2 regions of the Brevibacillus sp. genome follow, and region 1 is predicted to be linked to the other one. Evidence: riboswitches for the same ligand, from Rfam matches in the RefSeq annotation. Region 1 holds a riboswitch; the other holds the start of a gene.
What was found. Region 1 has a riboswitch for S-adenosylmethionine ahead of DEP07_RS17285 (pyridoxal phosphate-dependent aminotransferase). Riboswitches for the same ligand answer to the same signal wherever they lie in the genome.

Region 1 (3,842 bases):
TACGGTGTACGACATGTGCAAGGCGATGGACAAAGGCATGGTCATCGGGCCGACCTGTCTGTTGAGCAAATCAGGCGGGAAGAACGGCGATTTTCGTCGGGGAGAGAACTAGATCATGAGACAGAAATGGGAATCCTATCCGAGCAGCATTCGTCTTCTGGCGGTTGCTGCCATCATTTTTTCTACGGGTATGGCATGTATATGGCCGCTCGTCACGATTTACATTCACGATTACTTGGGGAAGCCGCTGCCTGTAGCGGGTTTTTTGCTGTTATTGAACCAGGGCGCGTTTTTGATCGGAAGCATCACGGGTGGCATGCTGTTTGACCGCTGGGGAAGAATGCGGACGATCATAATCGGCTCTGTCGGCATTATTTTGATTACAATCGGTCTTGGACTTACGCACGATTTTACCGTGTATACGATCCTGCTGCTGTTAAACGGGCTGTTCTACGGAACGCTGTCTCCTGTCATGAACGCGCTGGCGGTCGTTTTGTGGCCGGAAGGCGGGCGCAAAGGAATCAACATGATTTACGTCGCGTTGAATGCGGGAGTGGCGGCAGGCTCGGCGCTGGGCGGACTTTTGGCGAGCGTATCGTTTTCCTGGACCTTTTTCGGGAACGCACTCACGCAAATGATCGTTCTCGCCATCTTCGTGATCTTTTTGCCGCGCCATCTGAAAGCGGCGGAGAATCGGCCGCTGCCTGCTTCGCCAGCGGGCGAGTCGGACACGAGCAAGACCGATGCTGACGAACAGCTTGGCGCACATGGCGCAGGAGAGCTTCAGCCAACGCGAAAAGTGGTTTGGGGAGCCTTGCTGTTTTTGTGCAGCGGCTTGCTGATCAGCTGGATTGTGTACGTGCAATGGACGACGGTGTTGTCGACCTACATGCAATCTTTGGGCATCTCCTTGCGCCAGTACAGCTTGCTGTGGACGTTGAACGGCGGCTTGATCCTGTTTGGTCAACCGCTGATCGCCTGGGTCATTCGCCGCTTTGCCCGCACGCTGAAAGCGCAAATGCTGCTCGGCTCCTACGTCTTTGCCTTGTCGATGCTGATTTTGTCGCAGTCGACCTCCTATGCGGGCTTCGTCGCCGCGATGTTTATCATGACGTTGGGCGAAATGCTCGTCTGGCCAGCCGTTCCTGCCGTAGCCGCACAAATTACGCCAGCAGGACGGGAAGGCTTTATTCAAGGGCTGATCGCGGGAACAGGCTCGGCAGGGCGGATGCTCGGACCGTTGCTCGGCGCGATCATTTTCCAGCACTTTCAGGCGCAAGGGCTTTTGTACATCATGGCAGGGCTTGCGCTCTTGTCCGTGGCGTTTTTCGCCTTCCACACAACGTTTTTGAATCGCCGTCAAAAGGTGGCTGTGCCAACCGCAGAAAAGATGTAGCGAAAAAAGGCGAGCGCCTGCGGGGAAGCATCTTGACACGCCGAGAGCAGGCAATGTAGTATGAAGAAGATTAAAAACAGTATATTCCGTGTGATTTACTTATGAAGAGAGGCGGAGGGACTGGCCCTATGAAGCCCGGCAGCGGATCTGCGCGTGTAGCGATGCAGATGCTGTGCCAATTCCAGCAGGAGTATTCCTGACAGATAAGGACGTGACCAAGCTGATCTCCCCCTTTTTCTGTACGGAAAAAGGGGGTTTTTGCTGTATGGGCGAAAAGAAAGGAACTGAAGAGAAATGCGTATCCAACCTTCCGACATGATTGACCGGCTGCCAACCCAATTTTTCGCGACGCTGGTAGCGAAAGTAAATAAAGTCATCGCCAACGGGCACGATGTGATCAACCTGGGGCAGGGAAACCCGGACTTGCCGACTCCTCCCCACATTGTAGAAGCGCTGCAAGCACATACAGCCAACCCGCTTCACCACAAGTACCCGCCTTTTTCCGGCCGACTGGAACTGAAGCAGGCTGTTGCGCACTGGTACAAACAACAATTTGACGTAGACCTTGATCCGGAAGAAGAAGTAGCGGTTTTGTTCGGCAGCAAAACAGGACTGGTGGAAATTTGCCAGGTGCTGATGAACGCAGGCGACGTCGCGCTCGTACCGGACCCGGGCTATCCGGATTACTGGTCGGGTGTGGCGGTCGTCAATGGTCGGATGTCGATGATGCCGCTGACAGCAGAAAATCAGTTTTTGCCGGACTACAGCAAAATTCCGCAAGCCGATTTGGATCGGGCCAAGCTGATGTTTTTGAACTATCCGAATAACCCGACAGCGGTGAATGCGCCGTTTGAATTTTACGAGGAAACGATTCAATTTGCCCGCAAGCATGAGATCGTCGTCTGCCACGACTTTGCCTACGGCGCGATCAGCTACGACGGCAAAAAGCCGGTCAGCTTCATGCAGGTGCCAGGGGCAAAAGAGGTCGGTGTCGAGTTTTACACTTTGTCCAAAACGTACAACATGGCTGGCTGGCGCGTAGGGGCGATGGTCGGCAACCGCGAGCTGGTGAGACTGATCAATTTGATTCAGGATCATTATTTCGTCAGCCTGTTCGGTGCTGTGCAAATGGCCGCGGTAACCGCGATGACCGAATCGCAGCAATGCGTTCGGGATTTGGTGGCTGTCTACGAAAGCAGACGCAACGCCTTGTTCTCCAATCTGCACCGCATCGGCTGGCAAGCGCCGCCGTCCCAAGGCTCGTTTTTTGCCTGGCTCCCGGTTCCAGCCGGATTCACTTCCATCGAGTTTTCCGATTTGCTCTTGGAAAAAGCGCATGTCGTCGTTGCTCCCGGTGACGGCTTCGGCCCTACCGGGGAAGGATACGTTCGCGCCGCGCTGTTGTCGAGTGAAGAACGTCTGGCCGAAGCGGTACAGCGCATTGAGAAATTAGGACTGTTTGCCAATACCAAATAGGATGAGAACGGACCGCACTTTCCTACATGAGGAAGTGCGGTTTTTGTTTGGGAATCAGGGGAATAGCAGGAGATTTTCTGGGTAAAATGTAAGGGCCATGCGTTTTGGAAACCAAGACAGGCAAGGCGAATAAAAATCATTCTCACCGTTGACAGATAATGATTTTCATTATAGGATGGTAATGATAATTGATCTCAGCAAGAGCGGGAGGGTACTATGCGCTATCAGATTAACGGTTACACGGACATGTATACGGTGATCGCCAACGAGCGGAAGATCGGTGGAGCCATTGAAGCAGCTCAGGTTCGACTGCGCACGGGAGAGATTTTTGCCAATGCGGTTCTCACTCGTTTGGAAATGTCAGGTGCGCATTTTTGCTCGATCGGATTCGTCACAGAAGAAGGCAAGCGGCTGATTGTGCACGTAGATGATATCAGCATGATCGCAGATGCGCGCCATGTAAATGTATGTGAGCTGACCAATGAATGCATGCGTGCAGAGAAATGCGCGGATCGCTTGAAGCGTTTGAAGCGTCTCTGTGAGCTGAACGAAGGAAGCTGTACGCCGACTTTCCAGGAAGAAGCGCTGCTTTTGGCAGAGGACATCGGACTGGATGAAGCACGCGGACACGTAGACTTGTCTTTCTTGCCGCAAGCAGAAAAGGCTCGTGTTGTTCGCATCGCGTAGAATAGCTATTTGATTTACATAATCGCCCCTTTCCCTTTTACAGCGGAGAGGGGCTTTTTGCGTGCGGGCGTTGATGCTGCAAAAACCGGATGAAGCTCTGGACCGGATAAGGCATGATGTCGTCCTGGCGATAGACGAGGCAAATGTGCCGGCGATTGACGTAGCCGGGCAGTTCGCGAACGATCAGTTCACCAGTCTCGCTTTCGCGCACGACGCTGCGATACGGCAGGACACTGACGCCCATGTTGTGTTTGGTCGCTTCCTTGATCGTCTCGATCGCCCC
Region 2 (3,842 bases), on a different contig from region 1:
CGCGTGCTTGCTGTCGTTCCTGGCCCAAAAAAGGCAGGGCGTGGTAGCGCAACTCTTCTGCCGACAGCTCGCTGACAACACGCAAAAACGATTCGAGATCGGCAAAAGGCTGGTGGTGGAGCAGTTGCAGCAACGTCTTCCAAGTGTTGTGCCTTTTGGCGTAATCAACTTCAAGCTGGACGGATTGCGGAAGCGCGCTCAGCATGCTGCTCCAGTGCTCAGGCGGATGCTCCAGCGTGTGGTGAATTTGATCGTAAGTGGCGACGGCGATTCCGAGTGCGGCTTCAAAAAGCGGTGAGCAAGCGAAGTCGAGCTGGTAGGTGGTGCGTGCACTGCCGATGTTCCATATTTTCAAAGCGGATCACCCTTTTCCCATTTTTTTCATAGATCAAATTCTAAAATATTCGAACTGTTAATTCAAGTTATTTAGAATGAATAGTTCAATGATTTTCGCATCTGTTCTTTTTTCTCTGCTGATTTAGTTGAGACTATCCAGTGAAAGACACAAAAAAACGAAAAAACCACTTCCCTGACGAGAGTGGTTTTTTCGTTTTCGCTTGAATGAAAAGGTATGGTGTTGTAGGAAAACCTATACCTTGCTCACGGCAACAGCTGCTTCCAAAGCTTGCTTCAAATCGCCGATGATGTCTTCGATCGCCTCTGTTCCGACAGACAGACGGATCAATCCGGGAGTTACTCCTGCCGTTAATTGCTCCGCTTCGTTCATTTGCTGGTGCGTCGTGCTCGCCGGATGGATAACGAGCGACTTGGAGTCGCCTACGTTTGCCAAATGAGAGAAGAGCTTTACGGATTCGATCAATGTTTTGCCTGCTTGCACGCCGCCGCGGATGCCGAAGGTGAGGATGGCGCCAGCGCCTTTTGGCAAATATTTTTGCGCGAGTGCGTAGTTGGCGTCGCCTTCAAGACCTGGGTAGCTGACCCATTCCACTGCCGGATGCTCGGCGAGGAATTTCGCTACCGCGAGTGCGTTTTGGCTGTGGCGCTCCATGCGCAGGTGGAGTGTCTCCAGACCTTGCAGGAACAGGAAAGAGTTGATAGGAGCTACGGCAGCGCCGATATCGCGTTGCAGTTGCACGCGCGCTTTGATGATGTAGGCGAGCGGGCCGACTGCTTCTGTATAAACGACTCCGTGATAGCTTGGGTCTGGCGTCGTCAGACCAGGGAATTTGCCGTTGTTCCAGTCGAATTTGCCGGAATCTACGATAATGCCGCCAATCGCCGTGCCGTGTCCGCCGATGAATTTGGTCGTGGAGTGAACGACGATGTCAGCTCCGTGCTCGAACGGACGGGTCAGGATTGGCGAAGCGAATGTATTGTCGACAATCAGCGGCACGCCGTTTTCGTGCGCGATGTCCGCAATTGCCTGCAAGTCGGCCACGTCGATGCGAGGGTTGCCGATCGTCTCGCAAAAGAGCGCCTTGGTATTATCGTTGATGAACGCGCGGAAGTTGTCCGGATTGGACTGATCCACAAAGTGTACTTTGATGCCCAGGCGTGGCAGCGTATGGGCAAAAAGGTTGTACGTCCCGCCATACAAGCTGCTGGATGCGACAATCTCGTCGCCCGCTTGCGCAATATTCAAAATCGAGAAGGTGATGGCTGCCTGACCGGAAGAGGTTGCCAGCGCACCTACGCCGCCTTCGAGCAGAGCGACGCGCTTTTCAAATGCGTCTTGGGTCGGATTCATGATGCGCGTGTAGATGTTGCCAAACTCTTTCAAAGCAAACAGGTTGGCAGCATGCTCCGTGTCACGGAAGACGTAGGAAGTCGTTTGGTAGATCGGAACCGCGCGCGAGCCTGTTACCGGGTCTACCTCCTGTCCGCCGTGTACGGCGAGCGTTTCCGGTTTCCATTGTTGTTGGTCAGACATGATCATCTCTCCTTTTTATATGGGGGTAAGGAAATAAAAAAACGGAGCGTTCTCCTGAGTAGAAGAAGGCTCCGGCTATGCACGGGTGTGCGTTCATCTCTCAGAATCTATGGATTCTGCAGGAATTAGCACCGCGCAAGACTCGCTTGCTGGTTGCCGGGTTTCATAGGGCCTGTCCCTCCACCGCTCTTGATGAAAATGTAGCTTTCAGTTGTTGTCATAATTGTATGAAAAACCATACTTCGCTGTCAACATCAAATGATTAAGTTATCGGGGTGGATTTTGTGGATTTTAAAGATTTACCCGTTCATGCTGTTGCCCATAAGATCCAGAGAGCCTGTCTGGTAAGCTCTGTTTACATGGTTTGTATGAGGGTTTCCTTCATCTGAAACCAAATGAGTTGCCTCACGAGATTGTTTTCCTTTTTTGGCATACAAGAGGACCGCAGCCAGAGTGCAAACAGCCAAAATTCCAAGGACATACATCATAGAAATAACTCCCCCTCACGCTAAGCTTCATCAATTATCAGCGTTCTTTTTCATGAACTGGCAGACATGGTTTTTTACTTGTAATTTTATAATTTTATGGTCATTTTTGTAAATTCTTTGAACTTGCAAGCAACCGAGCCTTGCTGTCACAAAATTGCCCCTATATCTCGGCGCTTTCGCAGCTCCCGCCGTTAGAAAACGCCTGGGGCCTATGATATGATGGAAATGGCAGAAAACGACTAAACGATTGTACATATAGGAGGAAAAAACGCGATGAGCCATGGCGTGAAGGAAATTACACCACAAGAGCTGCTGGAAAAGCTCGCGGCAAAAGAACAGCTTCAGGTGATTGATGTACGCGAGGTGGAGGAGTGGAACGAAGGCCATATCAAAGAGGCCAAGCTGATTCCGCTCGGCTTTTTGCCGCATCGCACCGACGAGCTGGACAAAGACATTCCGGTCATCATGGTGTGCCGAAGCGGCGCACGCAGCCACCGGGCAACTGAATATTTGTGTGAGCTTGGCTTTGACGCTGCCAATATGGTAGGCGGAATGCTGGCATGGCCTGGGGAAAAAGAAGTCTAGAAAGACAGAGAAAATGTGCGCTGCTCGCCGCTGCAAGCAAAGCGGGATGGCGCATGAGATGTGCAGGGGAGGCAGGAAATCGTGAGTGAAGGAGCACAGCAACAAGGGTCAGCGTTGCAGCGCCATTGGTTTACGGTGCTGGCAGGCTTGATTATCCTTGCGATTGTAGGTGTGTTCGGCTACAAATACTTGGCAAAAGATCCGATTCCGGTGATGAAGCCGATCGCGGACTTTTCGTTGGACAACAGTGACGGAACTTCCTATACGTTCTCGCAAGGCAAAGGCAAGGTGCGCCTTGTCGAGTTCATGTTTACCAATTGCCCTGATATTTGCCCGGCAACGACGTACAACATGTCCAAGCTTCAGGATCAGTTGAAGGAGAAAAAGCTGTTCGGCGACAAGGTTGAGTTTGTCTCGATCACCTTCGACCCCGACTTTGATACGGCTGAGGTTTTGCAGCAGTATGCAGCGAAGTTCAAGGCTGATCAAAGCGGCTGGAAGTTTTTGCGCGGAGATGCCCAGGCGGTGGAAAAAGTAACGAAAGACTTCGGGATTGCGGTACTGAAGCAGCCTGACGGTTCTTTTGCCCACACCGCACGCATGTTCCTCGTCGACGGTGACGGCAACATGCGCCGTGCTTACGGCATGGCGGCGGACATGGACATGGAGCAAATGATGAAAGAAATGGAACAGCTCGCTGACTAGACTCAGACGGTTTCTTCGTACGTGATGTTCACGACTCGTTCCGTTTGGTTTTCAAATTCAATATGCACAAGAAGCGCCCACCTGCGATTGCCCTGCTGGAGCAAGAGCTTGAACGTCTCCTCTGACGTGGTGGGCGTTTTTGCTATGCGCCCGACATGCAAATAGTCTACGAT

Region 2: linked by a shared signal. The riboswitch ahead of DEP07_RS04790 (homocysteine synthase) and the one ahead of DEP07_RS17285 (pyridoxal phosphate-dependent aminotransferase) in region 1 are both predicted to bind S-adenosylmethionine.

What each region holds. Positions count from the first base shown of each region.
Region 1 is NZ_DOTK01000053.1:78,991-82,832, reverse strand. Features, by position in the region: gene moaC (cyclic pyranopterin monophosphate synthase MoaC) at 1-112, shown strand, start outside; gene DEP07_RS17290 (MDR family MFS transporter) at 116-1,396, shown strand; SAM riboswitch class I at 1,493-1,606, shown strand; gene DEP07_RS17285 (pyridoxal phosphate-dependent aminotransferase) at 1,691-2,872, shown strand; gene DEP07_RS17280 (hypothetical protein) at 3,089-3,559, shown strand; gene DEP07_RS17275 (LysR family transcriptional regulator) at 3,597-3,842, opposite strand, start outside.
Region 2 is NZ_DOTK01000022.1:11,264-15,105, forward strand. Features, by position in the region: gene DEP07_RS04785 (ArsR/SmtB family transcription factor) at 1-355, opposite strand, end outside; gene DEP07_RS04790 (homocysteine synthase) at 590-1,891, opposite strand; SAM riboswitch class I at 1,982-2,090, opposite strand; gene DEP07_RS04795 (rhodanese-like domain-containing protein) at 2,653-2,964, shown strand; gene DEP07_RS04800 (SCO family protein) at 3,046-3,669, shown strand; gene DEP07_RS04805 (YqzG/YhdC family protein) at 3,672-3,842, opposite strand, start outside.